DNA from 3 places in the Pseudarthrobacter sp. NCCP-2145 genome. Region 2 is predicted to be linked to each of the others. Evidence: riboswitches for the same ligand, from Rfam matches in the RefSeq annotation. Region 2 holds a riboswitch; each other region holds the start of a gene.
What was found. A riboswitch is a leader RNA that binds a small molecule or an ion and turns the genes downstream of it on or off. The one in region 2 is predicted to bind cyclic di-AMP.
Positions count from the first base shown of each region.

Region 1 (9,425 bases), on a different contig from region 2:
CGGCTTTACCGTGGCCTTCTCCCTCGCGTTTGTCAGCACGTGGGAGCTGGCCTTTGCCGGAGAGCCCTCGGTCTTCGGCACGCCGCTCCCCACCGGCGACCCGGACAACTACTTTTTCGGCGCTGCCGCTGCAGCCGTGGCAACACTCTGCGTCCTGTTCCTCGGCGCGGCCTGGCCGCGGGGGCGGCGGCTGCGCACCGCGGCCAGCAAGGGCAGGCAAACGCAGGGCAGGCCCGGCAGGGGCGCAGCGGGGAACAGACGCACGACGACGGCGGCCCGCCCGGCTGCCAAGGGAACGGCCCAGCGCAGGCCGGCAGCACGCACAAGCGGAGCAGGCACAGGCATCAAGGGCGAAGGCGGCCTCCGCGCACCCGCGCGGGTGCCTTCCGTCCCTGCCAGGCGGCCGTCGTCGTCGGCCCCTCCGGCCAGGAACCCGTCGTCGGCAGGGGGCGCGAAGTCCGCGCCCCGGCGCTGACCCCAAGAGCCAAGTCCGCGCCCCGGCGCTGACCCCGGGCGGCAGGATCGCCGCCAAAGCCTTGGTTGGTGCTCGAGTCAGTGCGCGCGGGGGACCTTGAACCTTGTGATGCGCGCGTCCTGTCCGTCCAGCTCCGCCCATGACTTTTCAGTCTCAAGGACTGTGAGGGCGTTGGTGGGGTACCTGGTGGCGGCATCCATGTAGGCGTCGTGGTCGGAATCGCGTGAGGCCAGGTGCATGGCAAGGTCCTGCACTCCGGGCAGGTGCGAGATCAGCATCAGCGTGGTGACTGTATCCGGGACATGGTTGATGACCGTCAGCATCCGGAGCGCTGAGGCAGCGTACAGCCCGTCCTCAAGCTTGGGCGTGGGGGCCTTGTCCCCCAGCTCTGAGCACACCCACGTGCAGGTCTGCCGGGTGCGAAGGGCACTGGAGCAGAGGATGAAGTCCGGCACAATGTTGTGCTTGAGCAGCCACCGGCCGGCAAGCGGCGCCTCGCGGTGGCCCCGTTCCTCCAGCGGACGCTCGTGGTCAGCCACCCCGCCCGGCCAGTCGGCCTTGGCATGCCGCATGATCACAAGCCGTCGAAGATGGTGCTCACTCATGGCCCAAGCCTAGCGAACCTGCCACAAGCCGCGGGGGCACATGCCCCCGGGAGGGCGGCAGGGGTAGTGCTAGATCGAGTATTCCGGAGCGGCCCAGACAACAACTTCGGGGTGCTCGTAGAACCGGTACCCCTGGCCGCGGACTGTGCGCACGGTGTTGGCAAGGCGGCCCAGCTTGGAGCGGAGCCGGCGGATGTGGACGTCGATGGTGCGCTCGTTGGGCACCTCTTCGGCGTTGCGCCACAGCCCCTCAAGGAGTTCGTCGCGCCCCACGGTGCGGGTGCCGTTCTCCACGAGGTAGTTCAGGAGCTCGAACTCCTTGAACGTCAGGTTGAGCGACTCGCCGTCCAGGTGGACTTCGCGGCGGGCCAGGTCGATCAGGACGCCGGACGGACGCGGCTCCTGTGCCTGCGACGGACGCGGGACCTCCGTGCGCTGGCGGGCGTTGACGGTGGGGTCACCGAAGGTGGAACGGACGACGTCGAGCGCGGAACCGGGCGTGCCGGCGGGGGCAACGGCAACTGCTGCGTAGCTTTCGGCACCGGACACGAGGGACTGGGCGTAGGCGCGGATCTCCTGGGCCAGCTTGGCGATGGAGGTTCCGGCCGCTGCCGCCGTCTCCTCGTCAATGCCCATGTAGAGGACAAAACCACGGGCAACGTTGTCGTTGGCTACGGGCCGGACGGTATTCGGACCGGCCACCACGGGAGTGGGCACGGTCATGGGTGCCGCCTCTGCGGGCTGGACCGCCCGGAGCTGCCCGTAGGAGCTGGGGTTGAAGCCCTGCGGCGCGTAGCCCTGGGAGGGGAAGCTGCTTCCAGATGATGATGGCGCCAGGGCGGGGCGCGGTCCAAACCCGGGGCGGAGGCCCGAGGGCTGGCCGGCCTTGGCGGCGTTACGGACAGAAATGTGGACGTATCCGGATGCAACTGACATGGAATGCTTACCTCAATGTGAATGGCCGTCATCGCGGCCCGAATGCTGGGAATCCCCGCAATGCGAACTGGGGAGGGGCGCCCGACGCTGGGCTGGGGGCGAATGCCTAAGAACTTCGGAGGGTGGGAAGGTCAGGCGTGCATTCGACAACAGCGCATGTCGGCAGCAGCGGATGTGCTGGGCCAATATTCTGCGGCTGCAGGTGCTGTTGAGTTCTTGTTCACATTGGAAGTGTGCAGCGTAACAATGGCAACTTGCAAGTAACAATGGACGCGATCGTCCGCATAATGAGACAAATTCCGCGATAGTGTTCCAAATCACAATTCTGGACGCTGTAAAAAATAACGCTCGTTATCCGGCATTCTGCCTTTCTCCACGTGGTCTACAGAATTTTGTTCGACCAAAGAGCGTCCTGCGGTTGATCCGTTCACCAGAGCGTCTGATAGCGGAATCTCGCTCTTCACCATGGTGGCGTGTCCAGCCGTCCCCGCTTTTGGACAGAAAAAATTGTGTTCGGAGCGGATGTTGGGCATACCGAAGCCCGATATGCCGCCGTTTGAACGTCCGCGTCCGGGCGGCCGCGGACGCGGGGATACACGCCGGGGACCCTCCACGGATCCAGCTCGCTAGGCTGGGATTCACAGCTTGCGCACAGGAAAGCCATAGCCGGGCTTAAACCAATGATCGGAGAGTTGTTCCATGGCCACCTCCCACTCCATGACAAACAACCTCCCCACGCTCACTCATCCGGACGGCTCCCCCATCAGGGCCCTGGTGGTGGATGACGAGCCGAGCCTCTCCGAGCTCATGAGCATGGGCCTCCGCATGGCCGGCTGGTCCGTGGCAGTTGCCGCCGACGGTCCCGGGGCAGTGAAAATGGCCAAAGACTTCCGGCCGGATGTCCTGGTCCTTGACGTCATGATCCCCGGTTTCGACGGCGTCGAGGTCCTGGGCAGGATCCGCGCCTTCGCGCCCGAGGTTCCCGCCCTGTTCCTCACCGCAAAGGACGCCGTCCAGGACCGGATCGTTGGCCTCGCGGCCGGCGGGGACGACTACGTCACCAAGCCGTTCAGCATGGAGGAGGTCCTGCTTCGCCTGCACCGCCTGGTCCAGCGGTCGGGCGTGGCCGCGATGGACACCGCCGAGCTGGTGGTGGGAGACCTGGTCCTCAACGTTGACACCCGTGAGGTGACCCGCGCCGGGGAAGAGCTCCAGCTGACGGCCACCCAGTTCGAGCTGCTCCGTTACCTCATGGAAAACCCCAAACGCGTCATCAGCAAAGCGCAGATCCTGGACCGGGTCTGGAACTACGACTTCGGCGGCCAGGCCAACATCGTGGAGCTCTACATTTCCTACCTGCGCAAGAAGGTGGACGCCGTCCACCCGCCGATGATCCACACCGTGCGGGGCGCCGGGTACGTCATCAAGCCGGCGGACTAGGAAAGCGATGGCGTCAGCGCACAGTACGGAGCCGCAGCCCCCGAGCTGGCTGAAGCCCGGCACCTGGCACCTGCGGACCCGCCTTGTCCTCCTGGCCATGACCCTGCTGATCGCCATTTGCGGGGCGGTGGGCGTGGCGAGCTATGCCTCGATGGACGCGTTCCTCACCCGGCAACTCGATGACCAGCTAAGCCAGGCCGCAGACCGTTCCAACGATCCCGGCCGCCCTCCCTCGGGCGGCTTCAACGGCAGGGATCCCCTGGACGCCCGCGGCCAAAGCGTCGGAACCCTCAACGCCCGGATCCTCAACGGCCAGGTCAACAGCGGCGGTTTCCTCACCTCGAATACCACGCGCTCCCCCTTGTCCACGGAGGACAAACAGGTCCTGCTGGCCCTGCCCGCCAACATGCAGCCGGTGGACAGGACACTGTCCACCGGCGATTACCGGCTGCTGGCCATCCAGACCAGCTTTGGTGACGTCCTGGTGACAGGACTTCCCCTGGCCGCCAAGGAAAGCACGCTCGCGTCCCTGGTGTGGACGTTCGTTTTTGTCTCCCTGGGCGGACTTCTCCTGATCGGCCTGGTGGGAACGGTCCTGATCCGCCGCACCATGAAGCCCCTGGAGCAGCTTTCCGAAGTTGCCACCCGCGTTTCACAGCTGCCGCTGGATGCCGGCGAGGTGGCGCTGGCGGTGCGCGTGCCGCCGTCGAACTCCAATCCCGCAACGGAGGTGGGCAGCGTGGGCCACGCGCTGAACCTGATGCTGGACAACGTGGCCAACGCGCTGCAGGCGCGGCAGAAGAGCGAAACCAAGGTCCGGCAGTTCGTGGCGGACGCTTCCCATGAGCTGCGCACGCCGCTGACGGCCATCCGCGGCTATACGGAACTGATGCGGATGACGGAACACTTCACTCCTGACGGGGAAAAGTCGCTGGCCAGGGTGCAAAGCCAGTCCCAGCGGATGACGGCACTGGTGGAGGACCTGCTGCTGCTGGCGCGGCTTGATGAGGGACAGCCTTTGAAGCTCAGCGAGGTGGACCTGAACCAGCTGGTGGTGGAAGGCGTCAGCGACGAAAAGGTCATGGCGCCCGGGCACACCTGGCGGCTGGAGCTCCCCCACGAGCCCGTTGTGGTGAACGGGGATCCGTCCCAGCTGCGGCAGGTGCTGATGAACCTGCTGTCCAACGCGCGCAAGCACACGCCGCCGGGGACCACCGTGGTCACCGGGGTGGGGAAGACGCCGGAGGGTGCCGCGGTGGTAACGGTAACGGACGACGGCGGGGGCATTCCGCCGGAGTTCGTGGACCAGGTCTTCGCACGGTTCGCCCGCGCAGACGCGGCCCGGACAGGCAAGAGCGGCGGGCCTGGCGCATCCGGCACGGAAGGAACCAGCGGCCTGGGGCTTTCCATCGTGGAGTCCATTGTTGAGGCGCACGGGGGCAAGGTCACGGTGACATCACAGCCCGGCCGCACCCGGTTCGTGCTCCAGCTCCCACTGCCGCAAGTTCAGGCGCAAGACGGCGCGCCGCTAGCGTGATCCCTGTTACCAAAATGTGACTTAAGCGCTACACTCCTGTACCGTCGATTGGGTGCGGTTCCCGTTCGGGCCGCATATCCGGATGACGCCAAGCTCTGCCGCTTCCCGGATTCCGCTTGAGCATAGGCAGAGGCGGGGGACCCAACAGTCCCGGGCATTCAACTGCCCTTGGGGTTAAGCCAGCACGTGATTCTTCCGTGTGGCCGGATGCCCTCATCCGAACCCGACAGCTAACTCCGCAGGTGTGAGAGGCGATCCATCATGTCTAAGTTCCTTAGTAAAGCACGCCCGAAACCAGGCCCTGAAGCCCGCGCCCCGCGCACGTCAGGCAAAACCCCGTCCTTCGGCCAGCGCGCTGCCATCCTCGCAGCGTCCGGCGCCCTCCTTGTAGGCGTTGGAGCCGCGGGCCAGGCTACCGACACCGCAGTGCAGGTGGCAGCCACGCAGACTCAGGCGGCTGAGGCACAGTCGAAACTGAGCATCGAAAAGAGCGAAATCCAGGCGAACCCGGCTCCCGCTCCTGCAGCTGAGCCGATCAACGTGGTACCGCAGGCAGCCGAACCGGCCCCTGCTCCCGCCCCCGAGCCCGCACCCGCGCCGGCCCCGGCGCCTGAACCCGCACCGGCACCGGCGCCCGCTCCGGAGCCTGCGCCCGTCGTCGCGGTCAACGACCCCGCAGGGGCACAGGCTTACGCTGCCGGCCAGCTGGCCTCCTACGGCTGGGCCGCCGACCAGATGCAGTGCCTGCAGACCCTGTGGACCAAGGAATCAGACTGGACCACCACGGCCACCAACCCGAGCAGCGGCGCTTACGGCATTGTGCAGTCCCTGCCTGCCGAGAAGATGGCCAGCGCGGGCGCCGACTACCTCACCAATTACCGTACGCAGATCAACTGGGGCCTGAACTACATCCAGGAGCGCTACCAGTCCCCGTGTGGAGCCCTGAACTTCCACTACGCCAACAACTGGTACTAAACCGAAGCAGCGTGCCCCTCGCGGTCCAGTGCGTCCCGGCCCGGGATGTACTGGACTGCCCACCGGTTCCCGTCAGGATCGGCGAAGTACACAAAATGGCCCCAGTCCTGCACGTCCACATCGCTGACCTCCACCCCGTTGGCCTTCAGCTGAGCGTGGGCGGCCTGGATGTCATTGACCACGAGCTGCAGGTTTGACCCTGTGCCTGGAGGCGCGTCCGTGAGCCCTTCCCCAATGCAGATGGAGCAGGCAGACCCTGGCGGGGTCAGCTGCACGAACCTGATGGAGTCGCTGGGCCGCTCGTCGAAATCGGCGTTGAAGCCCACTTTGTTGACGTAGAAGTCTTTGGCGCGGTCCACATCGGACACGGGCACAAAAACGAGTTCCAGTTTCCAGTCCATGCGCACAGGCTAAGCCTTGTGTTGGGAAGCGGGAAAGGCTTGAGTCCTAGCCTGCGATGCCGTACAGGCGGTCGCCTGCGTCGCCCAGGCCCGGAACGATGTAGGACTTTTCGTTGAGCTTCTCGTCGATGGACGCCAGGACAATGGTGACGTTTGCACCGGAGAGTTCTTCCTCCAGCTTGGCCAGGCCCTCCGGCGCGGCGAGCAGGCAGATGCACGTGACATCCGAGGCGCCGCGCTTGAACAGGAACTTGATGGCTTCGCGCAGTGTTCCGCCGGTGGCAAGCATGGGATCCAGCACGAAGATCTGCCGGTCGGTGAGATCCTCGGGGAGGCGCTCGGCGTAGGTGATGATGTCCAGGGTTTCCTCGTCACGGGCCATGCCCAGGAAGCCCACTTCAGCGGTTGGGACCAACTTGGTCATGCCCTCCAGCATGCCCAGGCCTGCCCGAAGGATGGGAACCACCAGCGGGGTGGGCTTGGTGAACGCGGTGCCCACGGTCGTGCTGACGGGGGTTTCGATGGTGACGGGCTCGGTGCGGACTTCTCGCGTGGCCTCATAGGCAAGGAGGGTCACCAGTTCCTCCGTCAGCTGCCGGAAAACCGGGGACGGAGTGTTCTTGTCCCGCAGGACGGTGAGCTTATGGGCGACCAGCGGGTGGTCCACAACGAGAGTGCGCATGGGTCAAAACTATCACCCGGCCGCCGGGCCGCTCGCCTGCCGTCCGCCGCCCGTGCCCGACTGGGAAGCGCCGTCGTCGACCCTTGGCGGGGCACCGCCGCCGTTCGCCGTCGGGGCGGTACCGGTGGTGCTTTCCGCGTCTCCGGAGTGGTCCTCGCGCAGGACCGGATGTTCGAAGGTGGGTGCCGGGCCCGCGTGTTCGCGCCGCCGCATCACATGGAACAGCCTGTGGGCCAGGATCACGATGCCCACCCACGCCAGCCCCAGGAACCAGCCCGCCATCACGTCCGTCATCCAGTGGTGCCCCAGGAAGACCCGGCTCAGGCCCATGGCGATAATGAAGATCGTCCCCACGGTGATGGCCGCAATCCTGGCCCAGAGCACCTGGAACTGCAGGCACATGAGGTAGATCAGGACCCCGATCACCACGGTGGTGTTCAGGGTGTGGCCGCTGGGAAACGACGGCGAGGTCTCGAAGGGCGGGACGGCCTCGGAGTGGTCAGGACGGGTCCTGCCGACAAGCCGCTTGCCCAGGGTGGTGGCCAGGGTGGAGACCAGGGCTGCCCCGCCCACCAGGACAATGGGCCGCCATGTCCTGCTCAGGAAGGTCAGCCAGGCTGTGAGGATGCTCGCCAGGATGGGCATGCCGATCCCGCCGCCGACGTTGGTGAATCCTGTGGCGAAGGCGTCCATCTCCGGGTTCCGCAAGGACTGTGAGTATTCCAGCGCAGGAATATCAAGGCTGGCCAGGCCTTCCTCGTCCACGACATCCGAGTAGACCTCGGCACCCAGGAGTGCCATGGCGATCACCAGCGTCCCGCCGATGATCATGGTCAGCCACAAGGCGGCGTACGGCTTGATCCACTTGTCCACGCGGTCTCGGACTGTGCTCACTGTGCCTCCCGGCGGATGTGCGTCACGGGCTCTGGGTATCCTTCGAAACTATCATTGAGCCATGGTCTCCGCAGATAAGAAACACCACGCGTGGATGGGCCTTGCCCTCGCCGAGGCCCGGCGCGCCCTCGATACCGAGGACGTGCCCATCGGAGCGGTGGTGATTGGGCCCGACGGCTCCGTGCTGGGTTCCGGGCGGAACCAGCGGGAGGAGCTGGGCGACCCCACCGCGCACGCCGAGGTGGTTGCCATCCGCGAGGCGGCGGAACGGCTGCGCCAGGTTTCCCTGCTCGACGGCGGCAGCGGAGACGGCTGGCGGCTCGCCGACTGCACGCTGGTGGTGACCCTTGAACCCTGTGCCATGTGCGCCGGCGCGATTGTCCTGGCACGAATCCCCCGGGTGGTCTTCGGCGCCTGGGACGAGAAGGCAGGAGCTGCGGGGTCGGTGTTCGATGTGCTCCGTGAGCGGCGCCTGAACCATTGGGTTGAGGTGTATCCGGGCGTGCGCGAGGCCGAGTGCGCCGCCTTGCTGCGTGAGTTCTTCGCCGGGCACCGCTCGCGGCTCTGATTCATGCCCCAGGCTGTCAGCGTCACCCCCTGATTGCGGCCAGCACGTGGGCCGCTGGCTGTTCCCAGCCCGGCAGGACGCCTCGTGCCTCCAGGGCCCGTGCCCGCCAGGCATCCCGGGTCCCGGCATCTTCCAGCCAGCGCGGAAGTGCCTGGGCCAGCAGGGCGGGATTTGCAGGATCATCATCCGCCGGGAAGGCTACCTTCGCTCCCGGAACCGCGCCGCCGTCGTCGTCCTTCCCCGCCATTCCCAGGCGCAAGGCCTCGACGGCGCCCGTGCCATCGCGCACCACCACGGGGATCCCCCGGGCGAGTGATTCGGTGACCACCATGCCGAACGCCTCGGCACGGAACACCAGGAGGCTGAGGTCCGCCCCACGCCATTCGTTTTCCAGTGCTTCACCGGCCAGCTCACCGGTGAACTGGATCCGCCCGTCCATTCCGTGCATTTCTACTGCGGCTTTAACCTTTTGTGCGTAATCCCCGTCTGCCTGGTCTGACCCGACAAACGACGCTGTCCACTCAAGGTCCTGGAGCAGTGCCAGCGCGGAGACCGTGAGCAGCTGGTCCTTATTGGGCAGGAGCGCGGCCACTATGACCATGTGGGGCGGCGCGGACCCCTCGGCCAACGGCGCAGGGTCGGTGCCTGGGAGTGCGACCTTGAGCCCATGGAGTCCGTGGCGTTCTTCCAGGACTTTGCGGGCCCATGTGCTGGTGCACACCACACCGGTGGCAGCCCGGAGGGACCGTGCTTCACGCTCGTGATGTGCCGGGGCAGGCATATGTACCAGCACCCATGTTTGTCGTCCGGCCTTGGCCGCGAATTCGAGCTCATCCGGCGTGCCCATGGCGATGAGCCCGTCGACAATGGTCACGGTATCCGGTTGTTCCGCTTCGCTCCCCGTTTCCCACG
Region 1 covers NZ_BRCG01000006.1:98,663-108,087, forward strand. The annotation lists gene NFU08_RS07030 (hypothetical protein) at 1-475, shown strand, start outside; gene NFU08_RS07035 (histidine phosphatase family protein) at 553-1,080, opposite strand; gene NFU08_RS07040 (winged helix family transcriptional regulator) at 1,150-2,016, opposite strand; gene NFU08_RS07045 (response regulator transcription factor) at 2,716-3,456, shown strand; gene NFU08_RS07050 (cell wall metabolism sensor histidine kinase WalK) at 3,464-4,993, shown strand; cyclic di-AMP (ydaO/yuaA leader) riboswitch at 5,087-5,249, shown strand; gene NFU08_RS07055 (hypothetical protein) at 5,255-5,968, shown strand; gene NFU08_RS07060 (glyoxalase superfamily protein) at 5,965-6,369, opposite strand; gene upp (uracil phosphoribosyltransferase) at 6,416-7,051, opposite strand; gene NFU08_RS07070 (phosphatase PAP2 family protein) at 7,064-7,945, opposite strand; gene tadA (tRNA adenosine(34) deaminase TadA) at 8,007-8,513, shown strand; gene NFU08_RS07080 (glycosyltransferase family 4 protein) at 8,536-9,425, opposite strand, start outside.
Region 1: it holds a riboswitch for cyclic di-AMP, as region 2 does, so the genes downstream of both, NFU08_RS07055 (hypothetical protein) here and NFU08_RS20370 (LysM peptidoglycan-binding domain-containing protein) in region 2, are expected to answer to the same signal.

Region 2 (9,425 bases):
GCCGCCGGGCCGGGGCGCTTCCGGTGCCGCAGGCCGGGCGGCGGGCAGCGGCGCGGCCCGGGCAGCTGCGTCGGCCTGACGGCGGGACTGCTCTTCCGCCGCGGCGCGTTTGGCCGCCTGGGATGCCTCGTAGGCAGCCAGCGCCGCCTGGCCCTGCCGGTAGGCGTTCTCCACCTCCGCCGTCGTGCCCTTGAGCGACGCCAGCTGCGCCGTTAACTGCTCGCTGCGCTGCTTCTCCTCCGCAGCCTGGCGGGCCACGGCGTCCTGGGCTGACCGGGCCTCCGTGAGCCTGGCTTCGGCTTCAAGGGACAGCCGCCCGCGCTCATCCTTCGCAGCCTGTTCCTGGGCCGCCAGCGCAGCAGCGATCTTTCCTGCGGCCTGCGCCTTGTGCACGAGCGCGGCGGTCTTGTCCCCCACGATCTGCACCACGTTGAGCCCATGCACGGTGTTGCCCTGGACGGCGTCGAGGGCAACAAAGAACCCCATGTTGGTACCACCGGTCTTGTATGACTGGGCCGCCAGCGCACCGAGCTCTTTCCTGTGCCGGACCAGCTCGGAGTCGGCCTGCGCGGCCTGCGCGGCCAGGGCTTCCACCCTTGCAGACGCAGCCTGCAAGGCCGCATCCGTCACCGCATACTCCGCCGCTGCCTGCACCGCCACGGAGCCGGTGGTCTCGGACTGGTCCTGGAGGGCGGACAGCAAACCACCAATCCTTGCAATTTCCGCGGCTTTCCCGGCTTCGCTCTCTTTCGCGTCCTGTACCTCCTCCCAGGAGGGGTAATCACCGGGCGGGACCTCCGCAGCACCCGCTGGGGTAAGCCATAGGGTTCCCACCAGCGCACACGAAACAAGCGCCGCGGCGAGCCGCGCCCTGGGTTTGGTAACGAACCGGCACATAGTCGGGAAGCCTACCGCCTTCACCCTCAGGTTGAAGGCGGACGTTTCTACATCGTTATGGACCGGAGGCAGCTACGGTGGCGGCAAGGGCAGAAGGGCCGGCCCTTTACAGATGCCGGCCGAACCAGGCAAGGGTGTCGTTCCATGCGGCCGTCGCCTGGGCCCCGTTGTAGCGGTCGCCTGTGTCGTTATGGAAGGCGTGGTCCACGCCGGGGTAGACCGTGAGCTGGTGGACAACGCCGGAGGCTGCCAGCGCATCCTTAAGCGCAGGCATGGGCCCGGTGATGCGTTGATCGAGTTCAGCGTAGACCCCGAATACGGCCGCCTTGATGTCCGGCACTTTGGCCAGGTCAGGGGCAGGTCCGTAAAACGCCGCTGTTGCCTTCAGGCCGTCCAGCTCGGTGGCCGCCTGCCAGGTGATGCCGCCGCCGAAGCAGTAGCCGGTCATGGCGACGCGGCCGCCGTCCACGAAGTCCTGGGCCCGGAGGTACTCCAGTGCTGCGGCGAAGTCGGCCACGTGCCGCTGGGCGCCGGCCTGGGTGAGGGCGCCGGGTACAGCGTCCCGGTCCATGCCGGCCGTCCCGCCTTCGCGGCTGAGCAGGTCGAGCGCGAGGGCCGCGTACCCCTCCTTCGCGAACCGGCGGGCCACGTCTTCGATATGGGGCGTCAGCCCGCGGTTCTCATGGCAGATCAGCACGGCAGGAGCACGCCCTTCCTGCCCGGGCCTGGCCAGGTAGGCACTAACGGAGGCGCCGCCGGACGGAAACTGAACGGACGCCGTCGTCAATCCTGGCGCCCCCTCCGGGACGGAGAGCGGGCTTTTGGCCCCGGGCACCGCACCCGACCCCGCGGTCCCCGCAGCGGACGTCGGGGAAGGTTCCGGGGTGGGCATGGGGTCTGTGCTCCGTGGCACCTCAGTGGGGGTACAGCCCACCAGCAGCATTGCCGCCGACGCTGCCGCCATGCTGCCGGTGATGAAGGCGACACGCCGGGTAAAGGTCCGCTGGCTCAGCGCGCCGGACCGGTAGTCATCGAAGAATTCCTCGATCAGGTATCTCTCAAACTTGCCAAGCTGCGTCACGGTCTGCCTCCTCGGGGGTGCCGAACATACTCCTCCCCCAGCCAGCTCCGGACAAGGTTTCCCGGCGGTCTCTGCTCCCACCTTTATCGCTTTGTGATAAAAAACACTCTCTGCAAAATCGGCGCGCCTTGTATCCGTACCCACAGCCCCATGGCACGCGAAATCCAGTCGATGGCGCAACCGAGAGAACCGCCTCGCATGTTATCCAAATGTGACAATGGGTGCTAAGTCGGGTTATGGTCATCTGGTGTCCCTCCCAGACGGGACATTCCCCGTCAGAATGCCGAGCCCTGCCACTGACCCGGGAACCAACGCTTTCCAGCTGGCAGGGACGGGGGAACCAAGTTTCCGCGGCCTTCAGAAGGCCTTGGGGTTAAGTCGATAGCGCCTCCGTTCCATTCGGAGTTGTTACCGGCCGGGTATCTCCAACCCGAACCCGACAGCTCACCCCGCAGGCATGGGAGAGGCGATCAACTGTGTCAAAAAATTCCACCACTGCCCGTCACCGCGCAACCCCGGCCCGCTCCATCGTGATCGAGGGACTGGCTGTTTCGGCCAAGTCCCTGGGCCGTCCGGCTCTCGCCGTAGCAGCAGCCTCCGGCATTGCCTTCGGCGTCGGCGCCCCGGCCCACGCCGGTGTGAACGGTCCGGACACCACCGAGACCGCTAGCGTCCAGGCGTCCGCCGCCCCCGCTGCGGCAGTTGCAGCCCCCGCCGCAGCGGCCGGCAACGTCCACACGGTTGTATCGGGCGACACCCTTGGTGCCATCGCGTCGATGCACGGTGTCAGCCTGAATGACGTCCTGTCAGCCAACGGGCTTTCAGTCTCCACGATCATCTACCCCGGTGACCAGATCCAGATTCCCGCGGCGGGCTCTGCTCCGGTCGCAGCCTACGTAGCACCGGCTGCAGCACCGGCACCGGCTCCTGTCCAGACCGCTGCCGCCGCCCCGGCGAACACCGGAATGAACATGTCCTACGCGTCAGCACCGGTTGCAGCCACGGGCAGCGGCGCCGGTGCAGCCATCCTGGCCAACGCCTACGGCCAGGTTGGCCAGATCCAGGACTGCACCGCCATGGTGGAGAAGGCCCTGCGCACCGTCGGCAAGTCCGTTGGTGACCTGGCCCCCGGCCAGTTCTACCAGTACGGCACCACCGTGGGCACCCCCGCCCCCGGTGACCTGGTGATCACCGCCGGCCACGTAGGCGTGTACGCCGGCGACGGCCAGGTTGTCAGCGGCGGCGTAAACGGCAACCAGACTGCTGTGCACTCCATCAGCTGGCTCAGCGGCGCTTCCTTCGTCCGGGTGGCATAGTCACCACGGCAACAGCAGCCGGCCCGTAAGGGCCAGGCCACTGCACACAAGGGCGGCAGCCGGGTTCTCCCGGCTGCCGCCCTTGTGTGCGTCCACGCTTTTTATTCCGGATCCGTCCGGAGGCCGGCGCCTTCCCGGGTCAGGTGCCGCAGAAGGTCCGGTAGGCGCCGAAGCCTTCCGGCGGGCCCTCGGTGTAGCGTTCCAGCCCCCGGCGTTCCTGGAACGGGGACCTCACCACATTCAGGAAACGGTTGAACGGGGCCATGTCCCCCTCCGTTGCAGCCGCCAGCGCTTCCTCCACCAGGTGGTTCCGGGGAATGTACACCGGATTGACGCTGTCCATCAGCCCGGCGTCGGGCTTCAGGGCTGCCCAGCGCCCAGCCCAGGCATCAAACGCGGCGAGATCCAGGACCATGCCGCGCGCCGGCCTGTCATCGCCCCGGGCAGCCTGGCCCAGGCTCCGGAAGAACTGTGTGTAATCGACAGGGCCGTCCTTCAGCAGGGCGATTACCCCGTCCACCAGTTCCGATGCCTCGTCTCCCTCCTTGCTTCCGGCCGGTCCGCCTTTGATACCAAGCTTTGCCTTCATGCCGTTGAACCAGGCGTCGCTGTAGTGGCTGCGGAACTTCCCCAGCGCCTCCACGGCGGGGGCGACTGCCTGTTCCTGGTCCTCATGGAAGAGCGGCAGCATGGCCTCCGCCAGCCGCGCAAGGTTCCACTCAGCCACCACCGGCTGGTTGGCGTAGGCGTAGCGGCCGCCGACGTCGATGGAGCTGTACACGGCACCGGGGTTGAAAGCGTCCATGAAGGCGCAGGGGCCGTAGTCGATGGTTTCGCCGGAAATGGTCATGTTGTCCGTGTTCATGACGCCGTGCACGAACCCCACCAGCATCCACCGGGCCACCAGCCCGGCCTGGGCGGCCACCACGGAGGCGAACAGTTCCAGGTAGGGATGTTCCGCCCGGGCTGCGGCCGGGTAGTGCCGGCTGATGGCATGGTCCGCCAGCCGGCGCAGGAGCTCCATGTTGTCCGTGGCCCGGGCATATTGGAAGCTGCCCACCCGGAGATGGCTGCTGGCCACCCGGGCCAGGACGGCGCCGGGCAGCATCGTGTCCCGGCGCACCGGGCGTCCTGTGGCCACAACGGCCAGGGCCCGGGTGGTGGGAATGTTCAAGGCGTGCATTGCCTCGCTGACGAGGTATTCCCGCAGCATGGGGCCGACGACGGCGCGGCCGTCGCCTGCCCGGGCGAAGGGCGTACGGCCGGAGCCTTTGAGATGTATGTCCCGGCGGCGCCCGGCAACGTCCACCAGTTCGCCGAGCAGGAGCGCCCGGCCGTCGCCGAGCAGCGGCGAGTAGCCGCCGAACTGGTGCCCGGCGTATGCCTGGGCAACCGGGGTGGCGCCGGCCGGGACGTGGTTCCCCAGGAGCAGCCGCACGCCTTCGGGGGTCTTGAGGTATTCGGGGGCAAGTCCCAGCTCGCCGGCGAGGGCATCGTTGAGGACCAGGAGCCCGGGTTCGGGCGCTTCCTCAGCCTGCCAGGGAACAGCGAGTTCCGGGAGTGAACTGGCGAATAGTCCCTCGAAGGTGACAGTTGATTCTGCTGCTGCAGTCATGAATCAACCCTATCGCCGTCGTTTGTCCTGCGGTTGATCAGCCAGGTGATAAGCCACAGGATGACCCCAATGGCCATCAGTCCGCCGGCGATCTGGTACTGGATGATGTTCCTGCCCACCCACGGCCCGGCCAGGAAAGCGCAGAGCATGGCGGCCACCAGCGGGAGCGGGCCGGGTGAAGTGAAGAAGACCTTGCGGTGGGGATCCCGCTTGCGGCGCAGCACCAGGCAGGCCACGTTGACCGCAGTGAACACGCACAGCAGCAGGAAGGCTGTGGTGCCGGACAGGTTGGCCACAATGTTGCTTTCGGGATCACTGGTGACGTACAGGATGAGGCCCAGTGCCAGGACAGTGGAGAAGGCAATTCCGGCCCACGGGGTGCGCCGGACCGGAAGGACTTTCCCCAAGGCACCGGGCAGGACGTGCTGGCGGGCCATGCCGTAAATCAGCCGGCTGGCCATCAGCATGTTGATGAGGGCCGTGTTGGCGACCGCGAAGACTGCCAGGAAGGGGAAGACCCTGTCGATGGGGAAGTCCGGTGAGCCCTTGTGGACCACTTCAAGCAGGGCAGCGCCCTCAGCTTCCCGGATGCCCTCGAGTTCGGTGGGCGAGAGGACGCTCACCACGGACACCGCCACCAGCATGTACAGCAGTACTGCGATGCCCAGGCCGGTGAGCATGGTGCGGGGAAAGATCTTCTCGGGATTCCGGGTCTCTTCCACCATGTTGACCGAGTCCTCGAAGCCCACCATGGCAAAAAACGCGATGGAGGTGGCTGCGGTGACGGCCAGGAAGAGCCCCTTGTCCTGGGAGTCGTTGAAGACAAAGATCTCGCCCGGGTTTCCGGTCCCCTGGGCCATGACAAAGAACCCGACGCCGATCACAATGCACAATGCGGCCATCTCCACCACCGTGAGCACCACATTGAACTTGACGCTCTCCCCCACCCCACGCAGGTTGATGGCGGCCAGGAGGAGCATGAATCCAAGGGCAACCGCGGTGATCACGCCCTGGCCGGGTTTGCCCATCCAGCCGTTAATCTCAAGGCCGCCAAAAAAGTTCTGCGCCAGGACGTTCGCCGAGGTGGACGCGCTGGTGATTCCGGAGCAGACCACCGCAAAGGCCACCAGGAAAGTGACGAAGTGTATGCCGAACGCCTTATGCGTGTACAGCGCAGCCCCCGCCGCCTGGGGATACTGCGTCACCAGTTCAAGGTACGAGAAGGCGGTCAGCGTGGCCACCACGAAGGCCAGCAGGAACGGCAGCCAGACGATTCCCCCCACGGTGCCGGCCATGGTCCCGGTCACCGCATAGACGCCGGCGCCGAGGATGTCCCCCACGATGAACAGCAGGAGGAGCTTGGGTCCAAGCACTCTCTTGAGGGTGGGCTCCTTGCCATGCGCAGTAACGTCTGACACTTCTTCTGAAGCTGCACTCATGAGTGACCTCCATGGCTGGCTTGGCTGGATGAGGGGTTCGGCATCGATGCGGTAAGCGGCCCGTGCTGCAGCACGGCGCCTTGGGACCAGCGCCGCCGCTGGGGAAAGCCGATGCGCTGCAGGTCCTCTGCCGCGATGACCGCAGCAGTACCCGCACGGGCGCGCGCTTGGGCCGAGAGCAGTGCGGCGTCGCCGCCATACCGCGAGGAGAAATGCGTGAGCACCAGGCTCCGGGCGCCGGAATGTGCCGCCAGCTCTCCCGCCTGCCCTGCCGTGAGGTGGCGGTACTGGCCGGCCAGCCCGGCGTCGTCGTCGGCAAAGGTCGATTCGGCGACGAGGAGATCGGCGCCGTCGGCAAGTTCCTCTGCGCCCGGGCAGGGCGCAGTGTCCATGACGAAGGCGAAACGCTGGCCCGGGCGGGCGACGCTGACGTCATCGAGCCGCACCCCGCCCAGGGTCCCCTGGCGCTGCAGGCGCCCTGCGTCCGGCCCGGCAATCCCTGCCGCGCGCAGGCGTTCCGGCAGCAGGGTCCGGCCGTCCGGTTCGGCCAGCCGGTAGCCGTAGGTTTCGATGCGGTGCCTGAGGGGACGGACGTCAAGCCCTTCGGCTACCGGTCCGCCTTCACCGTGCGGGTGCAGCCTGAGGTCGATACCCGGGGTGCTGACGGATACCAGGGCGCGGACCACGTCCGCGCCGGAGGACGGATAGTGGAGGTGGACCGGGTGGGGCACAGCATCGAGGGCCATGCGCGAGAGCACGCCCGGCAGCCCGAAGCAATGGTCACCGTGCACGTGCGTGAGGCAGATGCGGGTGACCATGTTTGCGGAAACCCCGGCGTGGATCATCTGGCGCTGCGTGCCCTCGCCCGGATCAAAAAGCAGGCCCTCGCCGTCCCAGCGCAGGAGGTAGCCGTTATGGTTCCTGGTCCGGGTGGGGACCTGGGAAGCGGTGCCGAGGACAACGAGCTCGCGCATGGTTTTAAGGGCCAAAAAGCAGGTGCCGGAAGTTCCGGTACCTGCTTTGTTGGATGCGGCGGCGGCTTAGCGCCGCCGGAGCATTCCCATGATCCTGCCGGCTGCGCCGCCCGGCCTTGCACCTGCGGCACCCGTGGTGCCGGGCGTCCGTCCGGTGGCGTTCAGCCCGGTCCCGCGGGCAGCCCCGCCGGTCCCCGTCCTGCCTGCGAATCGTCCAGCGGCATTTTTGATCATGCTTCCCAAGTTCATGTGAAACTCCTTCAGTAGTGATCCTGCCAACCGATATTCATCAGCCTGCTTATGATTTTAGCCTAGTTTGGCCGCAGGTCGAGGAAATTGGCCAAACATCCCCCACCGTGAGGTTGAGTCTGCAACGTGGCCCGGGTGGCTCGGGAACAGGGGCGGTGGTCCCTACCGGCGAGCTGGTGCGGCTGCTAAATTTGCACGCCTTGGGCCACCCCCCGCGCCAGGAAACCCGTTATCCGGAAGGTAACCATCATGCTTTCAGACACCTCCCTCCCCGTGATCAGGGCAACGCTGCCTGTGGTCGGCGAAAATATCCAGGAGATCGCCAAACGGTTCTACCAGCACATGTTCGAGGCACGGCCGGAGTTGCTGGACGGCCTGTTCAACCGGGGAAACCAGGCTGACGGCCGGCAGCAACAGGCGCTGGCCGGATCCATCGCAGCGTTCGCCCGTTACCTCGTGGAGAAACCGGACCAGTTGCCTGACCACCTGCTGTCCAGGGTTGCCCACAAACATGTCTCGCTGGGCCTGAGCCCTGACCAGTACCAGATTGTCCACGAGCACCTGTTCTGGGCCATCGTTGATGTGCTCGGCGAGGCCGTAACGCCGGACGTGGCTGCTGCGTGGGACGAGGTCTACTGGCTGATGGGCAACATGTTGATCAACCAGGAGCGGGGGCTGTACAACGCTGTGCACTTGTCACCGGAGACCATCTGGCGCACCTGGCGGGTGGCTGAGCGCATCCAGGAGACGGACGACGTCGTCACTTTCGTTGTGGAGCGCGTCGACGAGAGGGAGGTGAAGCCTTCCCTGCCGGGACAGTATGTGACCATCAAGATGCGCATGAAGGACGGCGTCCACCAGCCGCGGCAGTACAGCCTTACCCGCGCGGACGACGGCAGGCACCGCCACTTCGCCGTCAAGCGGGTGCACGGGCAGGGAACTCCCGACGGTGAAATGTCCAATCTGCTGCACGACGACGTCAAAGTCGGGGACGAAGTGGTGCTCTCAGCCCCGTTCGGGGATGTAGTACTGGAGTACACGGACCGGCCGGTGGTCATGGCCAGTGCCGGGATCGGGGTGACGCCGATGGCGGGCATGCTCTCGCATCTGGTGAAGGCCGGCAGCCAGCGCCAGGTCATGCTCCTGCATGCCGACGACAGCCCGGAATCTTTTCCCCTGCGCCGGCAGGTCGCCCGGGACCTTGAGTTGCTGTCCGACGGCACCATGCACACCTGGTTCCTCAACCAGGACGCCGACGCCTCCGGCTTTACCGGATTCATGGACGTGAACGACGTCGAACTCCCGCTCGACGCCGAGTACTACCTGTGCGGCCCGCTGCCCTTCCTCCAGTCCGTGCGGAGCAGCCTCATCTCCAAGGGCATTCCGCCGAAGGACATCCAGTACGAAGTGTTCGGTCCGGACCTCTGGCAGGCCGACTTCCAGTAGGGGAAACCACCTTGGGCGGACAGGCTTAGCGGCTAAGCCGGCGGACAAAGGGCGCCTTGCCCAGCGGTGTCCGTTCAAGGTGGTCCACCATCCCCACGTCAACGGGTGTCCCGATGACCCCCGCGGCGTGGAGCGCGCCGGCGACCGCAGCCTGGACCCCCTGGGCGGTGTTTCCTGCGGCAAGGCCCAGAAGCAGAACGCGCAGCCCCGCCGGCTCCTGCACCACCTGCCATCCGCCGGCAGCTGCCTGGTCGAGAACGTGGTGGAAGACGATGGGGTGGACCCTGACCGGACCCGCCGTACCGGGCAGTTCCAGGACATCCTCGATCCGACCTTCGATGTCCTCCAGCAGGGTGAAGGAGCGTCCACACGGACAGCCCCGGCCGCCCAGCCTTACGTTGTCCGACA
Region 2 covers NZ_BRCG01000036.1:85-9,509, forward strand. The annotation lists partial or broken gene NFU08_RS20360 (lytic transglycosylase domain-containing protein) at 1-702, opposite strand, end outside; gene NFU08_RS20365 (dienelactone hydrolase family protein) at 1,004-1,978, opposite strand; cyclic di-AMP (ydaO/yuaA leader) riboswitch at 2,250-2,451, shown strand; gene NFU08_RS20370 (LysM peptidoglycan-binding domain-containing protein) at 2,455-3,294, shown strand; gene NFU08_RS20375 (YdiU family protein) at 3,434-4,909, opposite strand; gene NFU08_RS20380 (APC family permease) at 4,906-6,348, opposite strand; gene NFU08_RS20385 (ribonuclease Z) at 6,345-7,322, opposite strand; gene NFU08_RS20390 (hypothetical protein) at 7,389-7,571, opposite strand; gene NFU08_RS20395 (globin domain-containing protein) at 7,821-9,017, shown strand; gene NFU08_RS20400 (phenylacetate--CoA ligase family protein) at 9,043-9,425, opposite strand, start outside.

Region 3 (9,425 bases), on a different contig from region 2:
CACCGGAGAAGCTCCCCCAAACGAAGGGGTCCATGTCCCAGATCCTTACCTCAGCCGGTCAGCACACCTACAGCGGTCAATGAGACTGGCAGTGCGCTCACGCACGGGTGATGAGGGCGGCACAAGGCTGGAATCTTTGCGCGGAGGCCCAGTACCGAGGGCTGAGTCAATTAGCCGAGCCCGACCGCCCTTCCAAACAGGCTGAAACCGACGAACGCCACAATGTTGAGGAGTGCGTGGGCGATGACAAGTGGCATCACACGGCGGCTCTTGGTATAGATCAGTGCAAAGACCACGCCCATCACGGCATTGCCAATAAACGGCCCGAAACCCTGATACAGGTGGTAACTGCCCCTCAGCGTGGAACTGGCAAGAATGGCCAGGGGCACTGACCAGCCAAACTTCCCAAAGCGGTCCAGCAGATAACCCACCACGATGACTTCCTCGACGATCGCGTGCCGCACCGCTGACAAAACCAGCACGGGAACCGTCCACCAGTAAGGGTCCAGGGCGCTGGGAATGATCGCTGTCGTGATGCCCAGTGCCCGCCCGACCGCGTAGAGGCCCAGTGAGGGGACGCCTATCAGGACGGCAAGCCCGAGCCCCTGCAGCATGTCCATTCCGGGACGGGCAAAATTAAAACCGATTTTTGTGAAGGCAGAAACACTGCCGTAGCCGTTGCCGGTGTTCGTTCTGTGCTGCTCGGTCAGGAAGTAGAACACCAGAACGACAGGTACCAGCGCGAAGAAGATTTCCAGCAGCTGATATGTCAGGTCAAAGTATTCGCGCGTGCTTTGGGAGTTGTTGAGTGTGGAGGTGCCCTGAGCCAGCGGCGCGCTGGTTATTTTGTCCAGAAGCTGCACCACGGAGTAGACGGCGGATTGTCCTAACGACAGTCCCAGTACTATCAAGACTTCGATCCGCAGACGGCGGCGGGAAGGAACCAGCATGGTCCTATCTTGCCTGCAGTTGCCAGGTCTCTTCCGGGATGCCGCAAAGACACCACAAGAAAGGCCGCCCGCTGACGGATCGGCTATCGGACCCATTTCTACTGGCTGCCGTCAAGACTCCTGCGATGGCGGCTAACTTCTCCGTTGGCGCTTCATTGGCTTTTCTAACCGTGCTGCGTTGAACCGGACGGTACCGTGTGTACTATTCGGCTGACGCCGGAACCACCTGCACGCAAAGGGTCAGTATGCAGGCCCAGGTATTGGCGCTCACGCCTTCAAGGGCGACGACGGCGGCCTTTGGATCTGGGCTGCCCCCGGACGGGATGTTGCCTTCACGGCTGGAGACAGGCATTGGCTTACCTGTGCACACCCTGCGACCGTTTGGCTCCTGAAAGTCGCCGTCATGGCGATGGACTGCGCGATGCTGTTTGGTTGGCACCCCGTTTTGGCGGATGATGTGCAGCGGTGGGTGTTCCTTGTCCTTGTGGGGGGAGATCCTGTTTCTTCGTCCGGGAGCACGTGCCGAACGGGGTGGGGCTGGCTCCCGGTCTCAGCACGTCTGGAGCCAGCCCCGCTTTATAGTTTGGAGCCCATGCAGTGAGGGCAGCATCACCGAGGCCTTGCTTTAACTGCACGTCTCTCCATCACTCCCCTCCTCAGCGCTCGTGCAGGCCACTGCAGACACTCCTTTTGCAGTATTAACCCCACGATTACGCGCGTAGTGCAGACGGGAACGGACAAGCAGTCTCCGAACCCTCCTGAGTTCTCAAGCGGATGCACCGAGGTCGCCTGCACTAAACGACGTTCTTCCTACAACCAGTCCTTGCCCGGCAGGACGGTTCCTTTTGGCCCCTCCCGGGGCGCCCGGGACGTTGACCGAGCACTTGAGTTGAAGACCCGCGAGGAAACGGCCGATGACCCCGGCCAGGCGTGTCTAAGGGAAGCGGGGGCGCGGGGTTCGCCCCAGCGATAGCCGCTTTGTGGTGCCGTCTGGCTGGGTTTCCGGCCGGTCAAGTGCCCTTGAGGGAGGCCCTGATACGCAGGATGCTGCTGGCCAATGGGACTGCACATGCCTGACAGTCAGGGCCTGCGGGGCAAGGGACGAGATAGATCCTGCACACCCGGGGCCGGCTCCAGCTGCCGCAGGAGGCGCAGGTTGAGCCAACAGAACACCGCAAGCCCCAGGTACAGGCATAGTTCCATCACCTCGCCATATTCTGAGATAACGAAAGTCGGTTCCGGCCAGATTAGTAGGCGGAACAGGCGATAGCCCGCGGCCAACAGGAAGGCCGGCACGAGAAAGAGCGGTGGAACGAGCAGGTGTTTGGGCGCAACGTCCCGCCGTGAGCCGACCGCTGCCCACACCAGCGGGGCACATGCACCGTACAGGCTGGCAAGGAGCATGGCGGAGGGGACCAGCTCCTGCACTCCCCGGAGGTTGTGCAGGTTGGTCTCCCCCTGACGGTTGACCGCATCCAGGTCTTCGGGGGTGTCCCAGCCAAAGATGCGCTGGCCCCAGGAGATCTCCTCGCCCGTGAGAAACCAGACGCCGAGAGTGACCACACCATAGAGCAGTGCGATGCCCAGACGCCCGGCCCGGAGCAGGCGGAGGGTGATCAGGGGCAAGAAGATGCATGCGCCCAGCAGGCAGAGAACCTGGAGCCATTCGATCAGGGAATCCTCGTCAACCAGCCAGAGATAGAGCTCCTTGAAGGGAACAGTAGCCGCGGCGACAACGGCGAGGATAAAGGGAAGCAGGGCCACCAGCAGCGCCTGGCGCGGGGCGATTCCCCAGGTCTGGGAATCGGTTCTGAACCGTACAGCTGCTGGGGTGTACCACCGAGGGATGGCTGGCATCTTGCCTCCTTGACAAACTGGCTGGGGCCAAGTGTCAGTCGTTGATTCACAAGCGATTCCCCAGCGTCCCATGCCCAAAATCTGCTAGGGAAGATTCACGGGGAAGTTATGCGGGTTTCCGCACCCGCATTTCGAGAGGTACACAGCCGGCACCCAGCCAGTGGCGAAGGGTGAAGAACAAGCGCGCGCAGTAGGCTGCCGGGCTCAGCTGCCCTGGCACCGACCGGTTGCCGCAGTTTGTTCCGGACCTTAACGGGGTCCCCCGGGTGGTGTGCCTGCATCACTTGGCCGATCGGTTTGCAGGCCGCCGGGAGTCCCGTCGAGTTTGACCCGGGCCGTGGCAGTTTTGCAGTTCTGATTTTTCGCCAGGGTCAGCGCAGGACGCCCAGGGCGTTACCTACGATGTCGAACAGGTCGGTGTTGTCCACGCTGCCGTGCAGTTGCTCGGAGCCTGGGCCGTAGGCGTACACGGGCACGTCGGCGCCGGCGTGGTTGCCCGAGGCGTAGGTCAGCCAGAGACTGGCTTCCTTGGAGCCGTCCTTGACGTGGGGCGGGTCGCTCGGGGTCCGGAAGGTGGCGGGGCCGAAGTTTTTCGGGTCCGTTGCGCCGGTTCCGTTGGTGATCCCGGTTGAGCGGTCCGTGTCCTTGGAGTTTCCGTCGGACCGGGTGGGGGTGGAGTTATTGGCGGGGTTGCCGGAGTCGACGTTGACGGGGGGTCCGGCTGCTTCGGCATTGGTGAAGGTGCCCTTTTCGATGATGTTGAAACCCCCGGTTTCGTGGTCTGCGGTGACGATGACCAGGGTGTTGCCGTCCTTCTTGGCGAAGTCCAGGGCTGCGGCGACGGCGTCGTCGAAAGCTTTGACTTCCTCCAGGGTCTGGGCCGCGTCGTTGTCGTGGGAGCGTTTGTCGATCAAGGCACCTTCAACCTGCAGGTAAAAACCCTTGCCGCTGGTTTTCCGGTCAAGAAGCTCGATGGCTTTCTTTGTCATCTCCGACAGGGATGGCTCCTTCGCCTCGGGATCTTCGGGGTTGTCCTGCTTGGCTTTTTCGACGGTCAGGTTTCCCGTGTTGAACAAGCCAAAGACCTTCTCCTGTGCGGCCGCGTTCAGGGCTGTCCGGGTGGCAGGGATTTGGTTGGAGACTGAACCCAGGATTGCGTAGCCCTGCTCCTTCAGCGCGGTTTCATTCGAGGCATCGAAGCGGCCCAGGCCGCCACCGAGAATGACGTCCGTGGTGCCGTTGCGGGCAATCTGGTCTGCGACGGGGGTCACCCGCACATCACTGGCAGGCAACGGTTTGCCGGTGATCTCGGTGTCCTGGCACGCGTCGGCGGAGTAGTCGGGTCCCTGGCAGCCACGGGACAGGACGTGGCTCACCTGCCCGGCCGGCGACGCGTCGGTAACTTCGGCGGTGGAGACATTGCCGGTGCGGTAGCCGGCCTGCTTGGCCAACTCCATGATCGTCGGCACCACGGCCCCCTTGGCGTCCACCCCGAGGGCAGCGTTATAGGTTTTAATCCCGGAGGCCCAGGCCGTGGTTGCGGCGGCGGAATCGGTAACCAGTTCCGGATTAAAGTCGGCCTGGCCCGGCTGGCCGGACTTTTTCTGCACAGCGTAGGTGCTGACGGAGCCGTGAACAGGGAGGGTTTCCATCACCAGCCTGCCCTCGGCCCCGTAGAAACGCTCCCTGCCCGCCGTGACTTGGGTTCGGCCCATGCCGTCACCAAGCAGGTAGATAACATTCTCGGCTGTGGCAGGTGCTGACTTCGTGGCGTTAAACACCGCGTACCAGATCATCCCGGTTGCCACGGCTGCTCCCAGGACGACCCAAATGATCCTGCGTATCTTCCGTTCAGAGTCGGCGGGCGTGACGGCGGCCGGAGCTTGTGTCATCGGCGGTGCTTTCCTGTTCAGCGGCGGGGGCGTATGTCGGCTTCAGGGGCGGCGGTGTTTGTAGGGCTGGCCCTAGACGGTACCGCAGCCGCAGCGCCACCCATGGGTTTCTCGAAGCAATGGAATTGGATCCATTCAGAAAGGATACGGCTCGTGTTCCAGGACATCGAGTAAGTGCAGGACAACTCAGCCTTAATCCGGTTGGGCCGGCCCTGCCTTACTAAGCGGTGAGGCCCACCAGCGGGGTCTGTTCCAGAGGCAGCCCTTAAACAAGAGCCTCCTCGCAAGTGCCCGACGGAAAATGCAATTCGTCTTCGTCTTCTGTTTTCTAAGAGCGTGTTTCAGACTCCCGAAATGACTACGTGGCCGACCGGACAGGAATACGGGCACAGGGCAGTACATGGAGGCGGCAGCGCAATTGTTCATCCCTGGTCCTTAGTGCCGTCCTTTATGCATCCAATAAGAGGATCTGCGGCTCTGCGTTATGCAAATGTGACAACGTCGTGGGTTTTCGAGTAGGGTCAGACGCGTGCCGGTCTCAGAATGCGGCACTCCTGAGCAGATTGCCTAACTCTGCCGCTGCCTCGGGATCCGTTCGCATCATTCGTCCGGCAGAGACGGGGAAACCAATTGTGGCCTGCTTCGGGCAGGCCTTGGGGTGAAGCCGCGACTCCTGCCTTGTGCTGGAACTGCGGCCGGGTGTCTCCCATCCGAATCCGACAGCTAACCCCGCAGGCAGTGGGAGAGGCCCTTTCATGTCCATTCGCCGTGCTCACGGCCGCCACCGCGCGGTCCCCGTCCACACCAGCGCCCTTGCAGTCCTGACCAAGTCCGTCACCGACAACGCCGGCGGTGTGGGCCGCCAGGCGGCCGTCATCGCAGCAGCTTCCGGACTCGTTCTTACCAGTGGCGTTGCAGCCCAGGCAGCAGATGCCCCGACCCAGCGCGAGGCAGAGCCGGCCTCGACCCTGGAGGTTGCCAGCCAGGTCCAGGCGCCGCTCAGCGCAGACTCGACAGTCCAGATTTCCTACGAGCGCCCCGCCGTAAAGACGACGCCCGCTCCTGTCATCGAAGCGCCAACGCCTGTCGCCGTTCAGGCACCCAAGGCGGCCGTGCCCGCCGCGACTGCCGTCGCGAACGCCGCAGCGCCGGCCAAGGCCCAAGTCACCGTCACCCCCGCCCCTGCTGCCGCGCCGGCAGCCGCCCCGGCAGGCGGAGTCAACGCCACCATGGTCTCCTCGGCCTACGCCCAGATCGGCATGATCCAGGACTGCACACGACTGGTCGAGAACGCTCTTAACGCTGCCGGCATCCCTGTCGGAGACCTCGGTCCGATGCAGTTCATGAACTACGGCACTGTAGTCTCCGATCCGCAGCCCGGTGACATGGTCATGCAGCCCGGCCACGTAGGAATCTACGTCGGCAACGGCCAGGTTCTCAGCTCCGGCCTGAACGGCAAGAACGAAACCGCCGTTCACCCGCTGACGTGGATGACGTCAAAGGGTGCTGTCACCTTCGTACGCGCAGGCTAATAAATTTCTGAAGGCCGGCGATTCGGTGCCTTGGGGGCGGCGAATCACCGGCCTTCAGTATCTCTTGAGCAGCATGGGCCTCTGAACGCCGGTTTTTAAACTACCGGCCTGTTCGCAAGGACCAGACCGGCCGCTCGGTCACAGTTTGGGTACGGCCTGCCGCGACTGCTTCTTGTCGGCGTGCAACTGGCCCTCATGGAGCGATCTCGGCAGGAGCCTGGCTTCCAGACGTGCGGGAAGAGTATTGGAATCTCGTAATGCCCTTTTAACTTCCTGAACGTCGGCCCATGTTGGAGCCCCGGGGCCGGGTTTCGCGTTTGCAGCAGCGGAGTAGACCTGGAGTTCGTAAGCGTGACGGAGCCTGGTCAGTGATTCGATGGCCGGGCCGTTGAACCGGGCTTGATACATCAGCCGGCTGGTGAAATTCCGCGGTGTTTCCGCGGGGCTCGGACGGTAACCATGATCAACGGCGCTTTCGGTCGTCTCGGCCCAGGCGATGCTGGCTGCTTGTCCCGGACTTGACCTGAGAAATCGGCGCTTTCGTCCACCGGATCTGACGATGCGGACCAGAAATGGTGCGGAGGCCAGAAGTAGCAGGGCCAAAACCGCGCCCGTGAAAACGCTGCGATCCATACCGGAAGGGGCGGACGTGCCCGGCGTGCCGACGCCTGGAGGTCCTGGGGCAGGAGTCGGGGATATCCCGATGTCCGGCACGGGCAAGCCTTCGGATCTGAAGTCGTCCTCTACCGCGAGCCCTTGAGGAGTTGCCGGTTGCTGCGCATAGCCGGGGACGACTCCGCGGGAAGGAGTCGGTTCGAATCTAACCCAGCCGGCACCGCGGAAGTACAGCTCTGGCCAGGCATGGGCGTCCTTGGAATCAACGGCGAATTCGGGCAGCTCTTCCCCGCCGACCATAACGGTGTTCCCGGTTGGGTCCCCTGGGGCGTAACCGACGGCGACGCGGCTCGGGATCCCGGCCAGCCGTGCCATGACAGCCATGGTTCCGGCGAAGTGGACGCAGTAGCCGGCTTTTACTTCAAGGAACCGTCCAATGACTTCAAGGCCGGTGCCATCGTAGTTTCCTTCGACGGGTGCCTGCAGGGAGTAGGTGAAGTCGCCACCCCGCAGGTAATTTTGGATGGCCATTGCTTTGTTGTAGGGCTTGATCAGGTCCTCGGTGAGGTATTGTGCGGTTTCCCTGACGATGGGTGGAAGCTCCCCGGGCAGGGAGCTGAACCCGGCATCGACCTCATCTTCCCTGACAGGGCCCATGCCGGCCAGTGACTCACTCGTTAACTCCGGTGTTGAACTGATCACCTGATAGCTTTGCCAGGCTGCTGTCTCCCCCTTGGCCGACAGCACAGTCAGGTTTCGCGGGTCCCATGTCCACCTGCCATCAAGTCCAGAGATGCTCACCGGGGCATAGGGTGCCAGCAACCAGGGACTCGTAAAACTTCGGGTATCGATCCGGGTGGTGATCACACTCCCGCTACGGACCGGAAGGCCGGCTCTCTTTCCCATCTCCCTGATGCCGGACCGGCGCGAATCCAGGCGTGGGTCCGGCTGCCATCGTTTGCCCGAAAAGTCCTCCAGTGTCGCAAGCCGCAGATACAGTGGTTCATCGGCAGTGGTGGCATACGTGATTCGACCAAAACCGTCAGGCTCCCTGAGCGAGTTTCCCAGCGTTATGCTTGGGTCGAGCCCGGACGCGGCGCCCCACCACTGCAACCGGGCTCCCTGGGGAAACGTTCCTGCGTTGAAGCCCGGGATGACGGTTGGCAGAAAAAGAGTCAGGCTAAGCGCGGCCGCCCCGAGAGACACAGCACGAGCGAGGTAGCCGGCAGTTGAGTGCGCTGCCCGGCTGTGTACATCAAAGCTTTCCCGCCACTGCCCCGAGCCAAGGAGGAAGATGTAGCCGGCGGCCGCTGCAGTAAACGCGGGAACACCCACGCTTTCGGGAATGATGACTGCGGGGATGGAAAGGACAGCCAGCAGGGGCAGGCCACTGGTCGCCGGCATCCTGCAGGTGATGGCCAGGGTATCAACGAGCACTGCCGTCAGACCGATGGTCGCGCAGGTAATCAAAAGGATTCCATCACCAGGGACCACCGGTGCCAACTCGGATGACACGGTAAGTTCGGCGTTTTCGAGCAGAAAAGCCAACCGGTCTCCAGCCTCGGGCCTCGGAATGATGCCCAGAGTGCTTTGCTCACGGAAAAATTGCCAGATCAACGCCCCCGCAAGGGCCACAAGACCCGCACCCATGATGAGGGCAGGGGGCCAACGGAGGCTCCGCGCCCCTGCCGTCGCCCCCAACACGGCCACGGCAGTAGACACTACGTTTGGAAGCCAGCTCCAGCCATCAAGGACTCCATGGATGCTGAGCGATACAAGGACCACTGCCGCCACAGCTGCTACCGACACCATCAAGTGCCGCTGACCGCCAGCGGTCTGTGCGCGCTGCTCCGGTGAGCGCCACTGCTCTCGTGGATCGGGCGCCAGGAGCGACCGGCGTCTTATCGTCGTGGCGGTTTCCATCGAGATGACGTTCTGGCCCGTTACAGAACTAAGGAAACAGATGGATCAGAACCGTCAACGAGATACTCCTCAGCGCACATCGTCTCTTGTGCCCGGAGAAGGTGCTTTTGCCCGTAACAGATCTCCTGCCCGCGGAGCCCCTGATTAGTTGGCGTCATGGATACCTTCCTCACACTGCCAAAGGAAGAGCCCGGGACCCGGGGCCGGACGCCTCGCAGGAATAACAGCTCAAACGCGTTACTCCGGTGAAAAGTTCCGTTCCCCCGTAGATTCGCCCCGGCCAGGTTCGATCCAGCTGATGCTGTAACGTCAGGGGGGCCAAACATTTGCCGCGCCATCGTGCGGCGCCGGGCAGCCCCTGCGCCGGCCAAGCCCCATTTTTTAAGAGGAAGTCCATGGATACGACCATGCCAGATAAGACGACAAGCGACGGGGCACGGCCCGACGGGGACCAGGGAGGCACGGCCGGAATGCCCCTGGGCGCCAAGCGGCTGGTACTCCTGGGCGGATTAGGCGTTCCCGTCGGATTGATTGCCGGGCCGTACCTGCTCGGCCTGCAGCTCCTGGCAGTCGCCGGGGTAGTGGCGATAGCCGTCGCCTTGTCCTATCGGCACGGAACGGCGTGGTTTTCCCGGTGGTCATGGCTGACAGCTTGT
Region 3 covers NZ_BRCG01000005.1:121,498-130,922, reverse strand. The annotation lists gene NFU08_RS06115 (CPBP family intramembrane glutamic endopeptidase) at 171-950, opposite strand; gene NFU08_RS06110 (hypothetical protein) at 1,153-1,302, opposite strand; gene NFU08_RS06105 (hypothetical protein) at 2,031-2,807, opposite strand; gene NFU08_RS06100 (alkaline phosphatase) at 3,179-4,699, opposite strand; cyclic di-AMP (ydaO/yuaA leader) riboswitch at 5,254-5,451, shown strand; gene NFU08_RS06095 (NlpC/P60 family protein) at 5,455-6,231, shown strand; gene NFU08_RS06090 (DUF3488 and transglutaminase-like domain-containing protein) at 6,370-8,658, opposite strand; gene NFU08_RS06085 (hypothetical protein) at 9,177-9,425, shown strand, end outside.
Region 3: it holds a riboswitch for cyclic di-AMP, as region 2 does, so the genes downstream of both, NFU08_RS06095 (NlpC/P60 family protein) here and NFU08_RS20370 (LysM peptidoglycan-binding domain-containing protein) in region 2, are expected to answer to the same signal.